DNA from 3 places in the Streptomyces sp. NPDC098789 genome. Region 3 is predicted to be linked to each of the others. Evidence: riboswitches for the same ligand, from Rfam matches in the RefSeq annotation. Region 3 holds a riboswitch; each other region holds the start of a gene.

What was found. A riboswitch is a leader RNA that binds a small molecule or an ion and turns the genes downstream of it on or off. The one in region 3 is predicted to bind cyclic di-AMP.
Positions count from the first base shown of each region.
Region 1: linked by a shared signal. The riboswitch ahead of ACIQWR_RS14850 (LysM peptidoglycan-binding domain-containing M23 family metallopeptidase) and the one ahead of ACIQWR_RS35250 (transglycosylase family protein) in region 3 are both predicted to bind cyclic di-AMP.
Region 2: linked by a shared signal. The riboswitch ahead of ACIQWR_RS30725 (M23 family metallopeptidase) and the one ahead of ACIQWR_RS35250 (transglycosylase family protein) in region 3 are both predicted to bind cyclic di-AMP.

Region 1 is NZ_JBIWAJ010000006.1:50,250-58,160, reverse strand. It holds gene ACIQWR_RS14860 (aspartate aminotransferase family protein) at 1-911, shown strand, start outside; gene ACIQWR_RS14855 (tyrosine-protein phosphatase) at 934-1,737, opposite strand; cyclic di-AMP (ydaO/yuaA leader) riboswitch at 2,057-2,226, shown strand; gene ACIQWR_RS14850 (LysM peptidoglycan-binding domain-containing M23 family metallopeptidase) at 2,231-3,262, shown strand; gene ACIQWR_RS14845 (SGNH/GDSL hydrolase family protein) at 3,441-4,304, shown strand; gene ACIQWR_RS14840 (MBL fold metallo-hydrolase) at 4,476-5,792, shown strand; gene ACIQWR_RS14835 (sensor histidine kinase) at 6,055-7,803, shown strand; gene ACIQWR_RS14830 (roadblock/LC7 domain-containing protein) at 7,883-7,911, shown strand, end outside.
Region 2 is NZ_JBIWAJ010000018.1:34,863-42,773, forward strand. It holds gene ACIQWR_RS30710 (GNAT family N-acetyltransferase) at 1-199, opposite strand, end outside; gene ACIQWR_RS30715 (HPr family phosphocarrier protein) at 467-748, shown strand; gene ACIQWR_RS30720 (GntR family transcriptional regulator) at 916-1,581, opposite strand; gene ACIQWR_RS30725 (M23 family metallopeptidase) at 1,770-2,573, opposite strand; cyclic di-AMP (ydaO/yuaA leader) riboswitch at 2,586-2,742, opposite strand; gene ACIQWR_RS30730 (M16 family metallopeptidase) at 2,977-4,344, opposite strand; gene ACIQWR_RS30735 (pitrilysin family protein) at 4,365-5,717, opposite strand; gene ACIQWR_RS30740 (DNA topoisomerase (ATP-hydrolyzing) subunit A) at 5,904-7,911, shown strand, end outside.
Region 3 is NZ_JBIWAJ010000024.1:83,581-91,491, forward strand. It holds gene ACIQWR_RS35230 (exopolyphosphatase) at 81-1,034, opposite strand; gene ACIQWR_RS35235 (DUF501 domain-containing protein) at 1,031-1,564, opposite strand; gene ACIQWR_RS35240 (septum formation initiator family protein) at 1,607-2,089, opposite strand; gene eno (phosphopyruvate hydratase) at 2,219-3,505, opposite strand; gene ACIQWR_RS35250 (transglycosylase family protein) at 3,842-4,549, opposite strand; cyclic di-AMP (ydaO/yuaA leader) riboswitch at 4,552-4,724, opposite strand; gene ACIQWR_RS35255 (transglycosylase family protein) at 4,998-6,032, opposite strand; gene ACIQWR_RS35260 (cytochrome P450) at 6,169-7,521, opposite strand; gene ACIQWR_RS35265 (globin domain-containing protein) at 7,643-7,911, shown strand, end outside.

The sequences.
Region 1 (7,911 bases), on a different contig from region 3:
CGCTGTCGGTGAACGGGGAGGCGGGCTTCCGGGACGGGTTTGCCCCCCTGCTGCCCGACACGAAGATCGCGCTCGGGGATCTGGCGGCCCTGGAGCGCGAGCTGGCGCGCGGCGACGTGGCCGCCTTCGTCGTCGAGCCGATCCAGGGCAAGGGGGTCCTCCAGGCCCCGCCCGGCTTCCTGCGCGCCGCGCAGGAGCTGCTGCACCGGCACAAGGCGCTGCTCATCGCGGACGAGGTGCAGACCGGCCTCGGCCGGACCGGGCAGTTCTACGCCTACCAGCACGACCCGGGGGTGGAGCCGGACCTGGTCTGCGTGGCCAAGGCGCTGTCGGGCGGCTACGTGCCGGTCGGGGCGACCCTGGGCAAGGACTGGATCTTCAAGAAGGTCTACTCGTCCATGGACCGGGTGCTCGTGCACTCGGCCAGCTTCGGTGCCAACGCGCAGGCGATGGCGGCCGGGCTCGCGGTGCTCTCCGTCATGGAGAACGAGTCGGTGGTGGCGAACGCCCGCGCCATGGGCGACCTGCTGCGCGGGCGGCTCGCGGCGATGGTGGACGAGTACGAGCTGCTGCACGAGGTGCGCGGCCGGGGGCTGATGATCGGCATCGAGTTCGGTCGCCCGTCCTCGCTCGGGCTGCGCAGCCGGTGGACCATGCTCCAGGCCGCCCGCAAGGGGCTCTTCGCGCAGATGGTCGTCGTACCGCTGCTCCAGAAGCACCGGATCCTGACCCAGGTCTCCGGCGATCACCTGGAGGTGATCAAGCTGATCCCGCCGCTGATCGTGGACGAGGCGGACGTGGACCGCTTCGTGGGCGCCTTCCGGGAGGTCATGGACGACGCCCACGGCGGGGGCTCCTTGATGTGGGACTTCGGCAGGACCCTGGTCAAGCAGGCCGTCGCGAACCGCTGACGGCCCGGCCCCGCCAGGCCGGTCAGGCCGGTGATTCGAGGTAGTGGTCGCGCAGCCGGTCGAGGGTCTCGGGCGTGAGCCCGAGGCCCTCGGCGAGGTAGCGGTCGGTGCTGCCCCAGATCTCCTCCAGGGTGTCGAAGGCCGCGAGCAGGTACTCGGCGCGCGCGTCGAACAGCGGGGCGAGCAGCTCCATCACCTCGGGGGAGCGGGCCTCGGCGGACTCGCTGTTGCGGCGCACCTTGTAGCGCCGGTGCGGGGCGTTCGACTCCAGGTAGTCCGCCACGATCGCCTCGCGCTCGACGCCGAGCGCGAGCAGGGTGACCGCGATCGACAGGCCGGCCCGGTCCTTCCCGGCCGCGCAGTGCATCAGCACCGGCACCTGGTCCTGGACGAGCGACTGGACGACCTGGCGGTGCTCCGCGGTGCGGTTCGTGACGATCTCCCGGTAGGAGTTGGCCATCCGCAGCGCGGCCTTGCCCTCGCCGAGGACCTGGCGCAGCTGGCCGAGGTCGCCGTCGCGCACCATCCGCCAGAACTCCGTACCGTCCGCCGGGTCGGAGAGCGGGAGGTTGACGTTGCGGACCCCGGGCAGCTCGACGTCCGGGCCTTCGAGCGCGTGGTCCGCGGCGTTGCGGAAGTCGAAGATGGTGTGCAGCCCGAGCGAAGCGAGGAATTCCGTATCGGTTTCGGTGGCATGTGCCAGATGTCCGCTTCGGAAGACCTGTCCTGCTCTGACCCTCCGTCCGTCCGTGGTCGGGAGCCCGCCCACGTCACGGAAGTTGCGCACTCCGGTCAGCTCCGGCTCCGTGGACGGGGCCTGGGGCATCTGCTGGGTCACGGTGACTCCTCCGTATCGTCGCGGCATGTCCGAATTACACTAGTTGAGCGCAACTTGCCACAAGGGACGGGGAGATCGGATCGCCCCCGTGAGCAGGATCATACGGTCACCGTGAGTGTGTGATCACGAAAGTCGAATTGCCTTGTGGGGGCGGCCGTTGTCGCGGCGGATTCGACGGAGGGTGACCGGAATTCCGTCGATCCCTCACCCGGGCCTTTCCTGCGGGGAATTCGCGGCTTGTTCCGGGGGGCCGGACGGAATACCTTCGCGTCGACCCGGATGGACCGCCTAATCCTGCCACCATCCGAAACCGCACCCGACGATCCACACGCCCGGCAGGAGCGGGGGAACCAGGTAAGCCGCCGTCACCGGAATGGATCTTTTCCTCCGGACGGCTCGGGGTGAAGCCGTACGCGTACGGCCGGACATCTCCAGTCCGAACCCGACAGCTCACCTCGCAGGCGACGGAGAGGAATTCGCCATGCCCGCAAAGGGAAAGCACCGCCGCCCGAAGTCCAGCCCGATAGCCCGCGGACTCGTCGTCGCGGGCACCGGGAGCGCGGCGCTCGCGCTGCCGCTGATGGGTGCCACCGGCGCGCACGCCGCGACCGGCTCGACGGCCGCGACCGCTACGACGGCCGGCCCGGCCACCGCTGTCGCGACCCAGGTGATCCCGGCCCAGGCGCCGGCCGCCGCGCCGCTGACGTCCTCGGTCTACACCGTGGTTCCGGGCGACTACCTCTCGAAGATCGCCGCGGAGCGGCACCTGAGCGGCGGCTGGCAGCAGGTGTACGCGGACAACCGCGAGGCCGTCGGCGCCGACCCGTCGCTGATCCACCCGGGGCTGAAGCTGACCCTGGGGGCGCGGGCGCAGCAGCAGGAGCAGACCCCGGCCGCGACCGCGGCCGAGGAGTCCGCTCCGGCCGAGGAGTCCGCTCCGGCGGCGGACGCGGGATCGGACGAAGGGTCGGACGAGGCCGCGAGCGACGAGAGCGCGAGCGACGAGGGTACGAGCGACGAGGGCGCGAGCGGCAAGCCCGCGCAGGGCACCGGTAGCGGTAGCGGTAGCGGTACGGGCAAGGGCTCCGGTTCGGGCACCGCCTCGGCCTCCGGCTTCGTCGCTCCGGTCTCCGCCTCCATCACCACCCGGTACGGGGTGAGCGGCAGCATGTGGTCCAGCGGTCACCACACCGGTGTCGACTTCGCCGTGGGCACCGGCACCACCGTCCGCGCGGTCGGCGCGGGCACCGTGGTCTCCGCGGGTTGGGGCGGCGCGTACGGCAACGAGGTCGTCATCCGGCACGCGGACGGCCGCTACTCGCAGTACGGCCACCTGTCCCAGCTGTCGGTGTCGGTCGGCCAGAGCGTCGGCGCGGGCCAGAGCATCGGCCTGTCCGGTGCCACGGGCAACGTCACCGGCCCGCACCTGCACTTCGAGATCCGCACGGGCGCCGGCTACGGCACGGACGTCGACCCGCTGGCCTACCTCCGCTCGAAGGGCGTGAACGTCTGACCGGCGAGCGCCGTTCGGCACGAGGAGGGGCCGGGACCCGAGGGGGGTCCCGGCCCCTCTTTCATGTACCTGACAGGGGGCTGACTTATTCCTTACCCGCCGGGTGGTATAGATCACGGTCCGTCAAGGGGTGGCTACGGTGGCGTAGGTCACGGCCTGGGGTGAAGGATGTCTTCTCGTGGCAGCGACGACAGCGATGACGACAAAGACGACGACGAAGACGACGAAGACGACGAACACGAACACGAACACGAACGCGACGACACTGGAGGCGGCGCTCCAGGGCATCGGCTCGTACGCGGCGATCGGGGACAGCTTCACCGAGGGCGTGGGGGACCCGGGCCCGGGGGAGATCTTCGTGGGCTGGGCCGACCGGCTCGCGGTGCTCCTGGCCGATCAGCGCGACGAGCACGACTTCCGGTACGCCAACCTCGCCGTGCGGGGCAAGCTCCTGGACCAGATCGTGGCGGAGCAGGTGCCGCGGGCCAAGGAACTGGCGCCCGACCTGGTCACCTTCTGCGCCGGGGGCAACGACATCATCCGGCCCGGGAGCGACCCCGATGACGTGGCGGAGCGGTTCGAGGCGGCCCTGGCCGACCTCGTCGGGTCCGTCGGCCAGGTGATGATCACCACCGGCTTCGACACCCGCGACGTGCCGGTGCTCAAGCACATCCGCGGCAAGGTGGCGACGTACTCGGCGCACGTGCGGTCCATCGCCGACCGGTACGAATGCCCGGTGCTGGACCTCTGGTCGCTGAAGTCCGTCCAGGACCGGCGGGCTTGGGACGACGACCGGCTGCACCTCTCGCCCGAGGGGCACACCCGGGTCGCGCTGCGCGCCGCCCAGGTGCTGGGGCTGGAGGTGCCCGCCGACCCGGACCAGCCGTGGCCCCCGCAGCAGCCGCGCGGCTCGGCCGAGGTGACCCGGGACAACATCCAATGGGCGCGGGAGTACCTCGTGCCGTGGATCGGCCGGCGCCTGCGCGGCGAGTCCTCCGGTGACCACATGGAGGCGAAGCGGCCGGACCTCCTGCCGCTGTAACGGGGCCGGGCGGGGGACAGGAGGCCGACGGGCGGGAAGCGGAATCCTTCGGGGCCGGTGCGCGTTGGCATGGTGGTAGCACGTACGACCCGCCCTGCCCACTTCCTCTCTGGAGGCGCCTTGACCGGCTCCGGCCCCGGCTCCCGTCCCTTGCGTCCACGGCTGCGCGCCATGCGGCCCGAAGCCTTCGGCGCGGATCCGTCCGGCGCTCGGCTGGAGCGGATCCTGCGCTCGCCGAACTTCGCCGACGGCGTCTTCCAGAATCCCGTCGGGGCCAGGACCAGGCCCTCCGGCTCGATGCTGGAATTCGCCAAGATCTATTTCCACAAGGAGCAGCGCGTCCGGCGCAATCCCGGCGCGCCGGTCCCGGTGCATCCGACCACGCTGGCCGACCTGGCGAAGCCGCCGGTCAGCGGCCTGCGACTGACCTGGATGGGGCACTCCAGCGTCCTCGCGGAGATCGACGGCCGCCGGGTGCTGTTCGATCCGGTGTGGGGCGAGCGGTGCTCTCCCTTCCCCTTCGCCGGGCCCAAGCGACTGCACCCCGTGCCGGTTCCGCTGGCCGCGCTCGGGCCGGTCGACGTCGTGGTCATCTCGCACGACCACTACGACCACCTCGACCTGCCGACGATCAAGGCGCTCGCCCGTACGGACACGGTCTTCGCGGTCCCGCTCGGCGTCGGCGCGCACCTGGAGCACTGGGGCGTCCCGGCCGACCGGCTGCGCGAACTGGACTGGAACGAGACCACCAAGGTCGCCGGCCTGTCGCTGACCGCCACCCCGGCCCGGCACTTCTGCGGGCGCGGTCTGCGCAACCAGCAGTACACGCTGTGGGCGTCCTGGGTCGTCGCGGGCGACGCGCACCGGATCTTCCACAGCGGTGACACGGGCTACTTCCCCGGCTTCAAGGAGATCGGCGCCGCGCACGGCCCCTTCGACGCGACGATGATCCAGATCGGCGCCTACTCGGAGTACTGGCCGGACATCCACATGACCCCGGAGGAGGGCATGACGGCCCACCTCGACCTCCAGGGCGGCGCCCCGCACGGCACGATGCTGCCGATCCACTGGGGCACCTTCAACCTGGCCCCGCACCCGTGGGACGAGCCGGGCGAAGGCACCCTGTCGGCCGCGGGCCGGGCGGGCGCGGCGATCGCGCTGCCGGTGCCTGGCCGCCCCTTCGAGCCGGGAGCGCCGGACGCCCCGGCCGAGCCGTGGTGGCGCCCGTTCGTCTCGACCCAGGCTCCGGTCGCAGGCTCCGGCTCCGGGACCGCGCCCGTGCCCGTGTCCGCGTCGGCCTCTGCGTCTGCGTCTGCGTCCAGACCGTCCGCCGCCCGCACGGCGCCGCCCGCCGCGGGGCTGAAGGCGGACGCGGGCCCGAAGACGGACGCGGGCCCGAAGACGGACGCGGGCCCGAAGACGGACGCGGGCCCGAAGACGGACGCGGGCCCGAAGACGAACGAGGAGCCGGAGGCCGTGGGCACCTGACCCGCAGGTCAGGCCGGTCCGCGGGGGTCGCGGGCCGGCCGGGGCGGGGGGCTCGCGCGGTGACGGGGGGCGCTGGGGCGGCGCCCGAAGGGGTATTCGGGCTGTCGTGCGAGCGCTCCTTCCGGAGCGGGACGCACCCCGGTGAAGTTCCCCAACTGGCCGCCTGCGGCGCGAGGTCGCGGTCTAGCGTGGGTACCCGGTGATCAACACCGGGTCCCGGTACCGCGGGGGCCCGGGCCCCCGTACCGTACCGAGGACGCCGATGTCCGGACTCCGCGCCGCCCGCCCCCGCCACTCCCCGTCGAGACACGCCGTCACCGGTCCGGCCCGGCAGATACGGCCCCAGCTGATCAGGGCAGCCGTGCTCCCCACCCTCGCCGCCGGCCTCAGCGGCGCCGCGGCGGTGATCTTCACCCTCCAGCTCGGCGGCGGCGCGGGCGCGCGCGACGCGCGGCTCTGGCCGGTGCTCACCGGGTGCGCCCTGCTGGTCGTCGGCGCGCTCGCCGCCGCGCTGCTCGGCGCCCAGCGCGCGGGGAAGGCCGTACGGGACCGCTGCGAAGCGCTGCGCCGGTCCAGCGTGCGCGGCCGCCAGGAGCTCGGGACCGTCGCGGACCGGCTGGAGCGCGGCGAGAGCCCGCCCCGACCGCCGCGCGGCGGCGCCGGGGGTCCGGCGGTCGCGGGCAGCGGCGCCGGTCACGAACACGTGGACGAATTCTGGCTGCTCTCCCAGGAGTTGCGCGGCGCCCGGGAACAGGCGCACGCCACGCTGGTGCGGCTGGCCGGGCCCGCGGCGCCCTCCGACAGCGACCAGAAGGTCGAGGTCTTCGTGAACCTCGCGCGCCGCCTCCAGTCGCTGGTGCACCGCGAGATCTCGCTGCTCGACGACCTGGAGGACACGGTCGAGGATCCGGACCTGCTCAAGGAGCTGTTCCACGTCGACCACCTCGCCACCAGGATCCGGCGCCACGCGGAGAACCTCGCGGTGCTCGGCGGCGCCGCGTCCCGGAGGCAGTGGACCCGCCCGATCGACCTCAGCGAGGTGCTGCGGTCCGCGGTGGCGGAGGTCGAGCAGTACACCCGGGTGAAGGTGGTGCCGCCGGCGGGCGGCACGGTGCGCGGGCACGCCGTCGCCGACGTGGTGCACCTGCTGGCCGAGCTCGTCGAGAACGCGACGGTGTTCTCCGCCCCGGACACCGATGTCGTGGTGCGCGCCGAGCGGGTCACCGCCGGGATCGCGGTCGAGGTCGAGGACCGTGGCCTCGGCATGCCGCCCGAGGAGCAGCGCCGGATGAACGCCCTGCTCGGCGACCCCGATCAGATCAACGTCCGGCGGCTGCTGGCGGACGGGCGGATCGGCCTGTTCGTGGTCTCGGCGCTGGCCCGCAGGCACGGGATCGCCGTCGAGTTGAAGTCCAACATCTACGGCGGGGTGCTCGCCGTACTGGTGCTGCCGCAGGAGCTGTTGGGTGCGGAGGCGCCGGGTGCGGCCGATGCGGCGGGGGGCTCCCGGGCCACCTCGTGGGGGACGGCCGCGACGGCGTACGCGCCTCCGCTGGAGCCCGTACGGACGACCGCGACGGTGCCGCTCCCACTTCCGCTCCCGGATCCGCTTCCCGAGCCGCTCCCGCACCCGCGCTCGCTTGCGGAGGCGGCGGTCGTGTCCGAGCCGGAGCCGGAGCCGGAGTCTGGGCCCGAGCCCGAGTTGGAGCTCGTGGTCGCGCCGGTGGTCGAGGCGGAGCGTCGGCCCGAACCGGTGCTGATCACCACGGTGTCGGCCCCGGTCGCGGGCATCGGCGCCGCCGTGGTGCCCGCGGCCCGGGGCGGGGGCGGCCGCCCGCCGCTGCCCCGGCGCCGGGCCCAGGAGCACCTCGCGCCGCAGCTGCGCGAGGCGCCCGTACCGCGCCGTACGGACCTCCGCGCCGCGGACGGCGAACCGCCCCTGCACGATCCGGGCCTGATGGCCGCCTTCCAGCGGGGCTTCGGCCGTGCGCAGGCGGAGCATCCGTCATGACGGCCTCGCGAACCACCACCTCAGCTCCCACAGACACGTACACGTACACGCCCATGTCCCGCAGCGAGGAGAACCTCCGATGACAGCCGAAGTGGCTACGAAGACCAC
Region 2 (7,911 bases), on a different contig from region 3:
GCACGTCCTTGGCGGACAGGCGGGGGTGGGGGGCGAAGAACCGGTAGTACTTCGACTCGTCCGAGACCTGCTCGTAGAAGCTGACCAGGCGGTCCGCGTCCTCGGTGGTGATGGGCCGGATCCGGGCGGTGCCGCCGTCGCGCAGCACGACGTCCGCTTCCCAGTGGGCCGGGTACGAGGGGTCCGACGCGGTGGTCATGGGGCCACCCTAGGGCCTGTCCCGGACGGACGGGGGGCGGGCGGCGGGCGGGCCGGCGCCGGGGGTGCGCCGAGGGTCGGCCGGGGGGTGCGCCGAGGGCGCATCGGCCGGGCCGGGTGTGCGCGGCGCATTAGGCGGGCCGGGGCAAATCAGTGCAAGCTGGGGAGGGTCGAACGGCAGGCTGATTGGGGTCGAAGGTCGGCCGGAGCATTCGGAGTGCCGTGAGAGACTGGTCTAGACAACCGTAAGAACCTGAAGGGCATCACCATGGCAGAGCGCCGCGTCAACGTCGGCTGGGCCGAGGGCCTGCACGCTCGTCCCGCCTCGATCTTCGTCCGGGCGACGACCGCTTCCGGCGTCCCGGTGACGATCTCCAAGGCCGACGGCAACCCGGTCAACGCCGCGTCCATGCTCGCGGTTCTGGGCCTGGGCGCCCAGGGCGGCGAGGAGATCATCCTCGCGTCCGACGCCGAGGGTGCGGACGCCGCGCTCGACCGCCTGGCGAAGCTGGTCGCCGAGGGTCTCGAGGAGCTCCCCGAGACCGTCTGACCCCCGGGTCCGACCCCACGCACCACACACGGCGGAGCCGTGGCCCCCGCATTCCGGGAGCCACGGCTCCGCTGCTTTTCCGCAGGGTGCGGAATTCTCCGTACCGGAAATAGCGGGCGGTAATCGACCGCAGGAATATCCTCACCGCCCTTCCTATACGGGAATTGTTAAAGCCGGCCGCTCGCCGTGTTTACGGCAGGTTGCGAAGTCCTCACGCGCAGCCGGTGCGCCCCCGCCGCCCGACCGGCGTGCGCCGCGGTGAGCGCACGCGCCCGCTCCGCGTCGCCGCGCGCCACCGCGTCCACGATCGCACCGTGCTCCGCCCAGGAGTCCACGGGCCGCGCCGCGACGTCCACGGCGTACATCCAAGTGATCTTGTGCCGCATCTGGGTCAGCAGCGCGATCAGCCCGGGGCTGTCGGAGGCCTGGGTGAGCGTCTCGTGGAACCACCCCCCGAGCGCCCGCAGATCCTCCCCCTGCCCCCTCCTGGCCCGTTCCTGGCCCAGCCTGACCAGCCCGCGCAGCACCTTGAGGTGCGCCTCGCTGCGCCGCCGGGCGGCCCGGGCCGCCGCGAGGGGCTCCAGCAGCGTCCGGACCTCCAGGAGGTCGGCCGCCTCCTGCGCGGTCGGCTCGGCCACGCAGGCGCCCGCGTGCCGGCGCGTGGTGACGAAGCCCTCGGACTCCAGGGTGCGCAGGGCCTCGCGGACAGGGACGCGGGAGACTCCGTAGCGGCGGGCGAGCAGCTCCTCGGTGAGCCGTGCGCCCGGGCCGAAGACCCCGGAGACGATGTCGTCGCGGATCGCCGTACATACCGCGTGCGCGGGAATTCGCAAGACCGGACCTCCACCGAATGCCGTTTCCGCAGATTCCATTTCGCGACTCTATTGCAACACGCGATATTTTCCGAGGACGGGCGGAAATGAGCGGCCGGTGGACGATCCCCGTCGCGCGCGCCGCCGCACGACACGAAGGCCCCGGCTCGGGGAGCCGGGGCCTTCGGGGAGCTGCTGTGCGGGCGGGGTCAGATCGCGACGCCGCGGGCCCGCAGGTAGGTCAGCGGGTTGATGTCCGAGCCGTAGGACGGGCCGGTGCGGGCCTCGAAGTGCAGGTGCGCGCCGCTGACGTTGCCGGTGTCGCCCGACAGGCCGATCTGCTGCCCGGCGGTGACCTGCTCGCCGGCCGAGACGCTCAGGCTGGAGAGGTGCGCGTACTGGGTGTACGTACCGTCGTTGTGCTTGATGACGATGTTGTTGCCGTACGCGCCGCCGTTGCCGGCCTCGACGATGACGCCCGCACCCACGGCGCGGACGACGTTGCCGACGCCCGCGTGGAAGTCGATGCCGGTGTGGCTGCCGGAGGACCACATGCTGCCGCCCGCACCGTACTGGGTGCTGACGTACGAGCCCTCGATCGGCATCACGAAGGTGTTGAGGCGCTTGCGCTCCTCTTCACGGTCCGCGCGCTCCTTGGCCTCGCGCTCGGCCTTCGCCTTCGCCTCGGCCAGGCGGCGGGCCTCGGAGGCCTTCGTCTTGGCCTCGGCCTCGGCCTGCGCCTTGAGGGCGGCGGTGTCGGCGGCGTTGCGCTGGGCGTCGGCCTGCGCCTCGATGTCGCCGGCGAGGTCGTCGGCGACGACGACGGCCTTCATGCCGGAGTCCTGGGGAATGCTGCTGCTGTGGTTGTCCGCGGCGAAGGCCGGGGCAGCGAGGGAGGCCGCGACGCCGGTGGCGGCGAGGGCGGCTATACCGGCGACGCCTGCGGTCTTCCGGCTCAGACGGCTGGAACCACGGTGCTTGCCGGAGGAGGCACGACTGCTGCCGAACGCCATGAAGGGGTTGATCCTTTCCTTCCCTCTCGCCTACCGGGTTAGCTGACGGGTTCGGAGCAGGAAGGTCTCCTACGGGCCCCCTCTTACGAGGTGGTCCGATTCACCCCAGGGACTGTGGGTCCCCGGCTCCCCAGGCTCGCGCCTGACGGGGACTCGGCGATCGCTGTCCGGTGCCGCGAGTGCGGCTGTGACAACTGACGGACAGCACGGCCGACGCTAGGCGGATCATCAGGCAATCACCAAACACACGAGCCCCATTGTTACCTACGTCACGCGACATAGAAGCAACCTCTCCACCAAACGGACAAAAGGGGTTCCGGTGGACGAGCCACCGAAACCCCTTGCGGGACGCCGTCAGTTCACGTCCCGTTCGTCCCCTTCGGCCTGTTAGGCCCCTGCGAACTCAGTTGGCGACGACGCTCACGTCGCCGATGCCGAGCGCGCGCACCGGTGCCTCGATCTGGGCGGCGTCACCGACCAGCACCGTGACGAGCCGGTCCACCGGGAAGGCGTTGACGACGGCCGAGGTGGCCTCCACCGTGCCCGTCTCGGCCAGCCGCGCGTACAACTGCGCCTGGTAGTCGTCCGGCAGCTCCTGCTCGACCTGGTCGGCCAGGGTGCCGGCGACGGACGCGGCCGTCTCGAACTTGAGCGGCGCCACGCCCACCAGGTTCTGCACCGCCACGTCGCGCTCGGCGTCGGTCAGTCCGCCCTCGGCGAGGGTGCGCAGCACCTTCCAGAGGTCGTCCAGCGCGGGACCCGTGTTCGGGGTGTCCACCGAACCGCTGATGGCGAGCATCGACGCGCCGGTGCCGTCCGCGGTCGACCGCAGCACCTGCCCGAAGGCGCGCACGCCGTAGGTGTAGCCCTTCTCCTCGCGCAGGACCTTGTCCAGACGGGAGGTCAGGGTGCCGCCCAGGCAGTACGTGCCCAACACCTGGGCCGCCCAGACCCGGTCGTGCCGGTCCCCGCCGATCCGCCCGATCAGCAGCTGCGTCTGGACCGCGCCCGGCCGGTCCACGATGACCACGCGGCCGGTGTCGTCCGCGGTGATCGCGGGCACCGGGAGCGGCTCGGCGGCGGTGCCCGTCCAGGTGCCCAGGGTGTCCGCCAGGACGGCGTCGAGGTCGATGCCGGTCAGGTCGCCGACCACCACCGCGGTGGCCGTCGCCGGGCGCACGTGGGCCTCGTAGAAGGCGCGCACGGCCGCCGCGTCGATCCGGGCCACCGTCTCCTCGGTGCCCTGGCGCGGGCGGGACATCCGCAGCGTGGCCGGGAACAGCTCATGGGAGAGCTGCTTGGCGGCCCGGCGCTGCGGGTTGGCCAGCTCGTGCGGGATCTCGTCGAGCCGGTTGCGCACCAGGCGGTCGACCTCGCTGTCCGCGAAGGCGGGGGCGCGCAGCGCCTCGGCGAGCAGCGACAGGGCCTTGGCCAGCCGGGAGGCCGGGACCTCCAGGGAGACCCGGATGCCGGGGTGGTCGGCGTGCGCGTCGAGGGTGGCGCCGCAGCGCTCCAGCTCGGCCGCGAACTCCTCGGCGGAGTGCTTGTCGGTGCCCTCGGAGAACGCGCGGGCCATCAGGGTGGCCACGCCGTCCAGGCCGGCCGGTTCGGCGTCCAGCGGGGCCGCGAGGTTGATCTCGACGGCCACCACCTGCTGGCCGGGGCGGTGGCACCGCAGCACGGTCAGGCCGGTGGCCAGCGCGCCGCGCTCGGGGGCCGGGAAGGCCCACGGCTGTGCCTCGCCGGGCTGCGGCTGGGGGTGGAAGGTCATCGTGACGGCTGCGGTGTCGCTCACTGCTCCGCCCCTTCGGTCTCGTCGTTCTCGGCGGCTTCCTCGGCGTCTTCGGCCGCGAGCGGCTCGTAGACGAGCACCGCGCGGTTGTCCGGGCGCAGTCGGGCCGCGGCCACGGCCTGCACCTCCTCGGCGGTGATGTCGAGGACGCGGCCGACGGCGGTGAGCGCCAGCTGCGGGTCGCCGAAGAGCACCGCGAAGCGGCACAGTTCGTCGGCGCGGCCGGCCACCGTGCTCAGCCGGTCCAGCCATTCGCGCTCCAGCTGGGCCTGCGCGCGCTCCATCTCCTCGGCCGTCGGGCCCTCGGCGGCGAACCGCGCGAGCTCCTCGTCGACGGCGGCCTCGATGTCGGGCACCTCGACCCCGCCGGAGGTCTTGACGTCCAGCCAGCCGAGCGAGGGGGCGCCGGCCAGGCGCAGCATGCCGAATCCGGCCGCCACGGCGCTCTGGTCGCGGCGGACCAGGCGGTTGTGCAGCCGGGAGGACTCGCCGCCGCCCAGGATGGTCAGGGCCACGTCGGCCGCGTCGCAGTCGCGGGTGCCGTCGTGCGGGAGGCGGTAGGCGGCCATCAGCGCGCGGGCCGGGACCTGCTCGACGATCTCCTCGCGCAGCTGGCCGCCCATGGTGTCGGGCAGCGAGCCGTCGCGCGGCGGCTGCTTGCCGTCGTGCGCGGGGATGGTGCCGAAGTACTTCTCGACCCAGGCCAGCGTCTGCTCGGGGTCGATGTCCCCGACGACCGACAGCACCGCGTTGTTGGGCGCGTAGTAGGTGCGGAAGAAGGTCCGCGCGTCCTCCAGGGAGGCCGCGTCCAGGTCGGCCATCGAGCCGATCGGGGTGTGGTGGTACGGGTGGCCCTCGGGGTAGGCGAGCGCGGTCAGCCGCTCGAACGCCGTGCCGTAGGGGACGTTGTCGTAGCGCTGGCGGCGCTCGTTCTTGACGACGTCGCGCTGGTTCTCCATCGACTCGTCGTCCAGGGCGGCCAGCAGCGAGCCCATCCGGTCCGCCTCCAGCCACAGCGCGAGTTCGAGCTGGTGGGTCGGCATCGTCTCGAAATAGTTGGTGCGCTCGAAGCTGGTGGTGCCGTTGAGCGAACCGCCCGCGCCCTGCACCAGCTCGAAGTGGCCGTTCCCGGACACGCTCTTCGAACCCTGGAACATCAGGTGCTCGAAGAGGTGAGCCAGCCCGGTGCGGCCCTTGACTTCGTGGCGCGAACCGACGTCGTACCAGAGGCAGACCGCGGCGACCGGGGTCAGGTGGTCCTCGGAGAGCACCACGCGCAGGCCGTTGGCCAGGCGGTGCTCGGTCGCTGTCAGGCCGCCGGAGCCGGCCTGAGCTGTGGCCGTGTGACCCATGGGCATGTGGTCCCTTCGATCGCGATGTAGAGAATTCCGTCAGACCTGTCACTGTATGCAAGCGCGTCGGCCCCTGGAGAAGTTCCCGGGTCACTCCTGGGTCGGAGTCGGCGTTGTCGGAGCCTCGGGCCACAATGGTCCGCGTCAGACACAGCACCCATCACATGGTTAAGGAGCCGCGCAGCGATGGCCCGCCGCAGCACGAAGACCCCGCCGCCGGAGGATTTCGAGGAGAAGATCCTCGACATCGACGTCGTCGACGAAATGCAGGGCTCCTTCCTCGAGTACGCGTACTCGGTGATCTACTCCCGCGCCCTGCCCGACGCCCGGGACGGCATGAAGCCGGTACACCGCCGCATCGTGTACCAGATGAACGAGATGGGCCTGCGCCCCGATCGCGGGTACGTGAAGTGCGCCCGCGTCGTCGGCGAGGTGATGGGCAAGCTCCACCCGCACGGTGACGCGTCGATCTACGACGCCCTCGTGCGCATGGCCCAGCCCTTCTCGATGCGCCTGCCGCTGGTCGACGGCCACGGCAACTTCGGTTCCCTCGGCAACGACGACCCGCCCGCCGCCATGCGGTACACCGAGTCCAAGATGGCCGACGCCGCCTCGCTCATGACGGAGTCGATCGACGAGGACACCGTCGACTTCACCCCGAACTACGACGGCCAGGAACGCGAACCGGCGGTACTGCCCGCCGCGTACCCGAACCTGCTGGTCAACGGCGCGTCCGGGATCGCGGTGGGCATGGCCACCAACATGCCCCCGCACAACGTGGGCGAGGTCATCGCCGCCGCCCGGCACCTGATCCGCTACCCGGAGGCGGACCTGGAGGCGCTGATGCGCTTCGTCCCGGGTCCGGACCTGCCGACCGGCGGCCGGATCGTGGGCCTGTCCGGCATCAAGGACGCCTACGAGAACGGGCGCGGCACCTTCCGGATCCGCGCGACGGTCTCCGTGGACAACGTGACGGCCCGCCGCAAGGGCCTGGTCGTCACGGAACTGCCCTTCTCGGTCGGCCCCGAGAAGGTCATCGCGAAGATCAAGGACCTGGTCGGTTCGAAGAAGCTCCAGGGCATCGCCGATGTGAAGGACCTCACGGACCGCTCGCACGGCCTGCGCCTGGTCATCGAGATCAAGAACGGCTTCCACCCCGAGGCCGTGCTGGAGCAGCTGTACAAGCTGACGCCGATGGAGGAGTCCTTCGGCATCAACAACGTCGCGCTGGTGGACGGTCAGCCGCTCACCCTCGGCCTCAAGGAACTGCTGGAGGTCTACCTCGACCACCGCTTCGAGGTCGTGCGCCGGCGCAGCGAGTTCCGCCGCACCAAGCGGCGCGACCGGCTGCACCTCGTCGAGGGCCTGCTGGTGGCCCTCATCGACATCGACGAGGTCATCCGGCTCATCCGCGACAGCGAGAACTCGGCGCAGGCCAAGGCCCGACTGATCGAGCGGTTCTCGCTGAGCGAGATCCAGACGCAGTACATCCTGGACACCCCGCTGCGCAGGCTCACCAAGTTCGACCGGCTGGAGCTGGAGAGCGAGCAGGACCGCCTCAACGGCGAGATCGACGAGCTGACCGGGATCCTGGATTCGGACACCGAGCTGCGCAAGCTGGTCTCCAACGAACTGGCGGCGGTCGCGAAGAAGTTCGGCACCGAGCGGCGCACGGTGCTGCTGGAGTCGGCGGGCTCGGCGGTCACGGCGGTTCCGCTGGAGGTCGCGGACGACCCGTGCCGGGTGCTGCTGTCCTCGACGGGCCTGCTCGCCCGCACGGCCAACGGCGACCCGACGGCGGTCGCCGAGGAGGGCGCGGCCCGTTCCAAGCACGACCTGATCGTCTCGCAGGTCGCGGCGACCGCACGGGCCGACGTGGGCGTGGTCACCTCGTCCGGGCGGCTGCTCCGGCTCGCGGTGATCGACCTGCCGCAGCTGCCGGACACGCACGCGGCGCCGAACCTGGCGGGCGGTGCCCCGGTCGCGGAGTTCCTCTCCGGGCTGGAGGCCGACGAGAGCGTGATCTGCCTGACCTCGCTGGACGAGTCCTCGCAGGGCCTGGCCCTGGGCACCGAACAGGGCGTGGTCAAGCGGGTCGTGCCGGACTACCCGGCCAACAAGGACGAGCTGGAGGTCATCACCCTCAAGGAGGGCGACCGGATCGTCGGCGCGGTCGAGCTGCGCACGGGCGAGG
Region 3 (7,911 bases):
CGCCCGGGCCGGGGCCACGGACAGGGAGCGGAGTCGGACAGAGAGCGGAGTCGGTCAGGTCCGCCGGTGTGGGCGGGACATCACGCCAGCGAGCGGGCCGCGCTCCAGGCGATGCCGTCCAGGATGTCGTGTTCGGAGACGACGACCTCCTTGGCGCCGGTGCGCTCCATGATCGCGCGGAGGATCAGGGCGCCCGCGCCGATGACGTCGACGCGGCCCGGGTGCATCACGCCGATCGAGGCGCGCTCCGCGTGCGTCAGGGTGAGCATGCGCTCGCTGACCTCGCGGACCGCCTCGTAGGAGATGCGGCTGTGGTGGATCGCGGCGGAGTCGTACTCCGCCAGGCCCAGGGCGATGCCAGCGACCGTGGTCACCGAGCCGGCCAGGCCGACCAGGGTGCGCGCCTCGCCCAGCGGCACCGTCTCGGCCGCCAGGTCCAGCGCGGCCTCGATGTCGGCCCGTACGGCGGCGACCTGCGCCTCGGTCGGCGGGTCGGTGACGACCCCGTCGACGACCAGGTGGCGCTCGGTCATCCGGACGCAGCCCACGTCGACGGAGCGCGCGGCGCGCACGTGCTCCTCGCCGACCACGAACTCGGTCGAGCCGCCGCCGATGTCCACGACGAGGTACGGCTTCGCGAGGTCGTCGCGGCCCGTCAGCTCCTTGGTGGCGCCGGTGAAGGAGAACTCCGCCTCCTGGTCACCGCTGATCACCTCGGGCTCCACTCCCAGGATGTCCACGACGCCCCGGACGAACTCGTCCCGGTTCTCCGCGTCGCGCGAGGCCGAGGTGGCCACGAAGCGGATCCGTTCAGCGCCCAGCTCCTCGATCACGGCGGCGTACTCGCGGCAGGCCGCGAAGGTGCGCTCCAGGGCCTCCGGCGCCAGCCGGCCGGTCCGGTCCACGCCCTGGCCGAGCCGGACGACGATCATCCGCCGGTCCAGCTCGATCAGCTCGCCGGTCTCCGGGTCGCAGTCCGCGACCAGCAGGCGGATGGAGTTGGTACCGCAGTCGATGCCCGCGACGCGCGTCACGCGTCCGCCTTCTCCGCGCACGGGGTGACGCAGGCGCCCTTGGCCCACCACTCGGGCAGCATCGCCAGGGCCTCGTCGCCGAACGGGTTCACACCGGGGCCCGCGGCCAGCGAGTGGCCCACCAGCACGTGCAGGCACTTGACCCGGTCGGGCATGCCGCCCGCGCTCGGGAAGCCCTCCAGCACCTCGATGGCGTCGCGCCGGGTGATGTAGTCCTCGTGCGCGGCCCGGTAGGCCGCGGCCAGCTCCGGGTCGGTGGCGAGCCGGGCCTGCATCTCCTTCATCACGCCGTTGGCCTCCAGCGTGCCGATGGCACCGGCGGCCTTCGGGCAGGTCAAGTAGTACAGCGTGGGGAACGGCGTGCCGTCGGGCAGTCGCGGGGCGGTCTCGACCACGTCGGGCTGCCCGCAGGGACAGCGGTGCGCGATGGCGCGCAGTCCGCGCGGCGGGCGGCCGAGCTGCTGCTCGAACGCGACGATGTCCGTGTCCGTCGGCTCGATCCGTGCGGTCTGGGGCGGGGGCGTCTGCATGCCTGGGATGCGTCTTTCAGTTGAGAGGTCGGTCGGTGAACGTCAGTCGGCGGGCCGGTCGGCCTTGTCGATGCCGTCCCAGACGTTCGAGTACCAGGGCCGGTCGGCCGTCGCCGTACCGGTGCGGCGGTGCTCCGCGGCCTCCGAGTCGACCATGGTGAAGCCGATCTCCCCGGGGCGCACGTAGTGCAGGTGCCTGCGCGCCTGCTGCTCCGCGTACGCGCGGTCCTGCCAGCGGGCCTTCTCGTCGCGGAGTTCGTCCAGCCGCTTGCGCGCCCGGTCGGCGGCCTGCTGCTGGTCCGAGATCTCCGAGCGCTGGGAGACGTACTGGCGCATCGGATAGGCGAGGGCGACGACCAGCGTACAGAGGACGAGCACCAGCAGCGCGGCCCGGCCGGTCAGCCTGCTGCGCCGGACCTGGCGCCGTGACTGCGAGCGGTACACGTGGGCCGCGGTCCGCTCGCCCAGCTGCTTGAGCCTGGTCGCGGTCGAGAAGGTGGAGAACCGATCCCGGTTCCCGGCCATTGACTCCGCCTCCCCTGTACCCGCACACAGCAATACGTCCCCGCACACGGTACGGGACCGAGCGCGGGGACGTACGGAGGCTGTCGGGCCCCGCGGGGATGAACCCCGCGGAAGCCGAAGGTGAAGTGATCAGCCCTTGAAGCGCGGGAAGGCGGAGCGGCCCGCGTACACGGCGGCGTCGTCGAGGATCTCCTCGATGCGCAGCAGCTGGTTGTACTTGGCGACGCGGTCCGAGCGGGCCGGGGCGCCGGTCTTGATCTGGCCGCAGTTCACGGCGACCGCGAGGTCGGCGATGGTGACGTCCTCGGTCTCGCCGGAGCGGTGCGACATCATGCACTTGAAGCCGTTGCGCTGGGCCATCTCGACGGCGTCCAGGGTCTCGGTCAGCGAACCGATCTGGTTCACCTTCACGAGCAGGGCGTTCGCCGAGCCCTCTTCGATGCCGCGGGCGAGGCGCTCCGGGTTGGTGACGAAGAGGTCGTCGCCGACGATCTGGACCTTGGCGCCCAGCTTGTCCGTGAGGACCTTCCAGCCGGCCCAGTCGTCCTCGTACAGCGGGTCCTCGATGGAGACCATCGGGTACGCGGAGACGAGCTCCTCGTAGTACTCGGTCATCTCGGCGGCCGAGCGGGACTGGCCCTCGAACTCGTACTTGCCGTCCTTGTAGAACTCGGACGCGGCGACGTCGAGCGCCAGCGCGATGTCCTTGCCCGGGACGTAGCCGGCCTGCTTGATGGCCTCGACGATGAGGTCGAGCGCGGCGCGGTTGGACTCCAGGTTCGGGGCGAAGCCGCCCTCGTCGCCCAGACCCGTGGAGAGGCCCTTGGTGTGCAGGACCTTCTTGAGGGTGTGGTAGACCTCGGCGCCCCAGCGCAGGGCCTCGGAGAAGGACTCCGCGCCGATCGGCGCGATCATGAACTCCTGGATGTCGACGTTGGAGTCGGCGTGCGACCCACCGTTGAGGATGTTCATCATCGGAACGGGCAGCAGGTGCGCGTTCGGGCCGCCGAGGTAGCGGAAGAGCGGGAGGTCCGAGGCCTCGGACGCGGCGTGGGCCACGGCCAGGGAGACGCCGAGGATCGCGTTGGCGCCCAGGGAGCCCTTGTTGTCGGTGCCGTCCAGGTCGAACATGGCCTGGTCGATCAGGCGCTGCTCGGTGGCGTCGTAGCCGACGAGCTCCGGGCCGATCTGCTCGATCACGGCGAGGACGGCCTTCTCGACGCCCTTGCCGAGGTAGCGGTTGGGGTCACCGTCACGAAGCTCGATGGCCTCGAATGCACCGGTGGAGGCGCCGGACGGAACTGCAGCACGGCCGGTGCTGCCGTCGTCGAGGCCAACCTCGACCTCGACCGTGGGATTGCCTCGGGAGTCCAGGATTTCCCGGGCTACGACGACGTCGATGGACGGCACGAGCATCTCCTTCTGGGATGTGACGCTGGGTGTGCGGTGGCGTGTCAGGCCGTGGGATGGCCTTGCCGCCTAGAGCCTAACCGGCTCTGGGCACTCGGCCAGCCGAGCAACCGCTCCGTGGGACGAAAAAGGGTCTGAATACCCCTCTTACGGGACATACGGAAGGGTCGGCGGAATGCCGAAGGATCGTCCCCGCCTGCACGAACGCCACCGCCCGGCGCGTGGGGGGAGACGCGTCGGGCGATGGCGAATTATGCGTACCGCGAAGTCCGCGCGGACGTACCGCGCAGGGTCACAGGCAGTGGTACCGCGCGGTGTTGCGGCGCGGTGTCACCGCAGGATTCAGCTGAGCTTCAGCTTCTGACCCGGGAAGATCAGGTCGGCGTCCGGGACGGTGTCCTTGTTCAGCTCGTGCAGCTTCTGCCAGCCGCCCTTGACGCCGTTCGCCTGGGCGATGGTGCCGAGGGTGTCACCCGACTTGATCTCGTACGAGCCGGTACCCGTCTTGGGGGCCTGGGTCGACGGAGCGGCCTTGGTGGGGGCCGGGGTCTCGGCGCGCTCGGAGCGGGTGACCGGGGCCTCGGGGCGCTTGGTCTCCTGCTTCGGCTCGGCCTTCTTCTCGACCTTCTTCTCCGGCTTGGTCTGCTTGGGGGTCTCGGCCGAGCCGCCGTTGTAGGCGGAGTTCGACAGGCCCACGCCACAGGACGGCCACGCGCCCTTGCCCTGGCCCTTGAGGACCTTCTCGGCGATGGCTATCTGCTGCGCCTTGGTGGCCTGGTTCGCCTGCGAGGCGTACGCCTTGCCGCCGTACGCGGCCCACGTGGAGGACGAGAACTGCACGCCGCCGTAGTAGCCGTTGCCCGTGTTGATGGACCAGTTGCCACCGGACTCGCACGCGGCGACGGCGTCCCACTGGGAGGCGGTCGCGGCGCTCGCGGCGCCGGCGGTCATCAGCGGAGCCGCCACGGCGACACCGGCGACACCGACGAGGGTGACGACACGGGTGGCCTTGGAGGCGCGACGGTGCTTGCCCTTGCCGGAAAGCAGCATGGTTTTCTCCTCACCGACGCCTGCGAAGTGAGCTGTCGGGTTCGGGCGGATGAGTTGCCCGGTCGCGCACCGAGGTGCGCGGCTTAACCCCAAGCCGGTTCCGTGACCATCTCTCAATGGCCGGTTCCGGCACTTACCTTGGTTCCCCCGCTCCTGCCTTCGGCGCTTGCGCGACGTGTTCCCTCCGTCCGCCGGCAGGATTCGGCGATGCGGTCGAAGGAGCCCGCGGTGGCGAGCGATTCAGAAGGTAGACAGGTCTCTCCCCGATGTTCAACGAGGGACATCGGGGAGAAACGGCCCCTACTTGCGCTCTCGGGGCGGGTGTTTGCCCAGGTGGGAGCGGGGTTTGGGGCAGTCACCGAACAGGACACGCCAGTTGAACGGAAGAGATGCATGTCTCATTTGCACGAAAGGGACATACCTGGCGATCTTCGCGCCCGAAGTGCCCCTATTTCTGGCTTAGATCGAGATTCTGCCCGGGAGTGATCAGGTCGGCGTCATGCCCGATGACCTGCTGATTGGCCGTGTAAAGGGCATTCCAGCCACCCTCGACTCCTTCGGCCTTCGCAATGTCCGTCAGATTGTCGCCGGCCTTCACCGTGTACGACGGCGCGGACGCGGCGCCGGAGCCGACGGGCGCCTCTGCGGCGGGCGTTCCGCGGTGCTTTCCACCGGCTCCGGCCGTTTCGCCCTGCGGAACGGCGGCCGAGCCGGCGGTCGACGGGGTCGTGGAGGGCGTCGGGGCCGTGGGCACCGCGGTGTTGGACGGGGACGTCGTCGGACCGGTGGGGGCCGTCGAACCGCCGGGCACGGACGGGGTGGGCGTGCCGGTCGACCCCGTCGGGGCACCCGGGCCGCCGGAAACCGGAGCCGGGTCCGGCATGACGGGCAGTACGGACGTCAGCGGGGACTGCGGCATCGACGCGAAGTCACCGGGCGCGCCGGGCGCGGCGGTGGCTCCCGGGATGTGCCCGGTCGAGGTCGGCGTGGCCGCCGGGGCCGGCGCGCCGGCGAGCGAGCCGGGCGCGGATCCCTCGGGTCGCACGGGGGTCGGCGCGACGGAACCGGAACGTCCGGGAGTCCCCGGGTCGACCGTGGCGGCCGGGCCGCCGCGGGTGAGACCGGAGGACTCACCGCAGAGCGGCCAGGCCGTCGGCCCCTGCGCGGCGAGCACCCGCTCGGCGATGGTGATCTGCTGCGAGCGGCTGGCCAGGTCGGGGCGCGCCGCGAACTCCAGCCCGCCCGCGTTCTTCCACTGGTCCAGGGTGAGCTGGAGTCCGCCGTAGGACCCGCTGCCGAAGTCGGCGCTCCAGGTCCCACCGCTCTCGCACTCGGCCACCGAGTCCCAGGTGGTGGTCTCGGCCGCGCTCGCGCCGGAGGCGGCGAACAGCGGTAGGGCGAGTGCGGAGCCTGCGACTCCGGCGGTGACGACAAGTGCGGGGACCTGACGGGGGCGTCTGTGGCGGCCGTTCCCGGAACGCATGAGGGTGGACCTTTCGCGTGGCGGCGGGGGCGACGCGAACCTAGCCCGGTTCGAACGCTTGTCACAAGTCGATGATGCGCAGATCACGTCAAGGTCACAGAGTTGACGATGGGTCAGCTGGGGCGCCCGGGACGGGTCATTCCGCTTCCGGAACGTTTGGGGTTGTGAACCTGACGGGAAGCGTGCGCAGGCCACGCATGATCAGTCCGCCGCGCCAGCGCAGCTCCTCGGGGGGAACGGCGAGTTCCAGATCCGGCAGACGCGTCAGCAAAGTCGCGAGGGCCGTCTGACCCTCCAACCGGGCCAGCGGAGCGCCGATGCAGTAATGGATGCCGTGTCCGTATCCGAGGTGCTGGTTGTCGCTCCGCGAGAGGTCCAAGACGTCCGGATCGTCGAACCGCGCGGGGTCGCGGTCGGCCGCCGCGAGCACGACGAGCACCGGATCGCCCGCCGGGATGTCCTGGCCGCCCAGGGTCAGCGCGACGGTCGCGTAGCGCCACGTCGCCAGCTCCACGGGACCGTCGTAGCGCAGCAGCTCCTCGATCCCGGTCTCCAGCAGGGCGCGGTCACCGGCGGCGAGGGATTCCTGGAGGAGCGCGCGCTGATCGGGGTTGCGGAACAGCGCGTAGGTGCCGTTGCCGATCAGGTTGATGGTGGTCTCGAACCCCGCGAAGAGGAGCACGAAGCACATGGCGGTGGCCTCGGCCTCCGTCAGGTGGTCCCCGTGGTCGCTCGCCCGGATCAGGTCCGAGATGAGGTCGTCGCCCAGATCGTCGCGCTTGCGGTGGATCAGCTCCCCGAGATACGCGCGGATCTTCTTCACGGAACGGGCGACCCCGCCGCGCGGCCCGCCGCCGTGCCGGATCATCATCCCGGCCCAGTCGCGGAAGTCGTCCTGGTCCTCGCGCGGTACGCCGAGCAGCTCGCAGATGGCGTAGATGGGGAGCGGGAAGGCGAACTCGTGGATGAGGTCGGCCTCCCCCTTCTGCGCGAAGGCGTCGATCAGGTGGTCGGTCAACTCCTGCACCCTGGGGGCGAACTCGGCGACCCTGCGCGGGGTGAACGCCTTCGACACCAGGCGGCGCAGCCGGGTGTGGTCCGGCGGGTCGATGTTCAGCAGGTGGGTCATCAGGCCCGCGCTGCGCTCTCCCGGAATGCCCGTCTTGCCGGGTTCGGCGTGGTGCACCGGGTTCTTGCTCAGCCGCTGGTCGGCGAGGGCCTGGCGGGCGTCCGCGTACCGGGTGACCAACCAGGCCTCGACGCCGCTGGGGAGCGTGGTGCGGTGCACGGGCGCGTGCTCGCGCAGCCAGGCGTAGGCCGGGTAGGGGTCGGTCGCGAACTCCCAGGTGAAGAGTTCGGGGCCGGCGGAGGGGGCGGCGGCGCCGCCGACGGGACAGCCGCCCGCGGGGGCGGCGGACGGCTCGGCGGGGCCGGCGGACGGCTCGGCGGGGGTCTGGGCGGGAGGCTGCGCGGGGGTCTGCTGGTGCACCAGGCGACCGTACCCCGCCCCTCGTCGGTCATCCCATATGACTGGTTTTCCGCGGCTGGCCGTAGATCACCCTTCCCTTGACCCGGCCTTCGCAGCCACTCCTACTGTCGCTCTTGTGGATGTGAGGATCTTGAAGAGCAGCTTCGCCGTGGTGGAACGACGGGCCGAACACGCGGTCAAGTACTTCTACACCCACCTGTTCTGGCACAACCCGGACATCCGCGCGCTCTTCCCGGCCGACCCACGGGACATGGAACGCCAGCGCGACCGGCTCTTCGCCGCGCTCACCCACGTCATCGCGCACATCGACGACGAGGACCTCGTCCCCTATCTCCGCGACCTCGGCCGCGACCACCGCAAGTTCCTCGCGGGCCCCGAGCACTACGACGC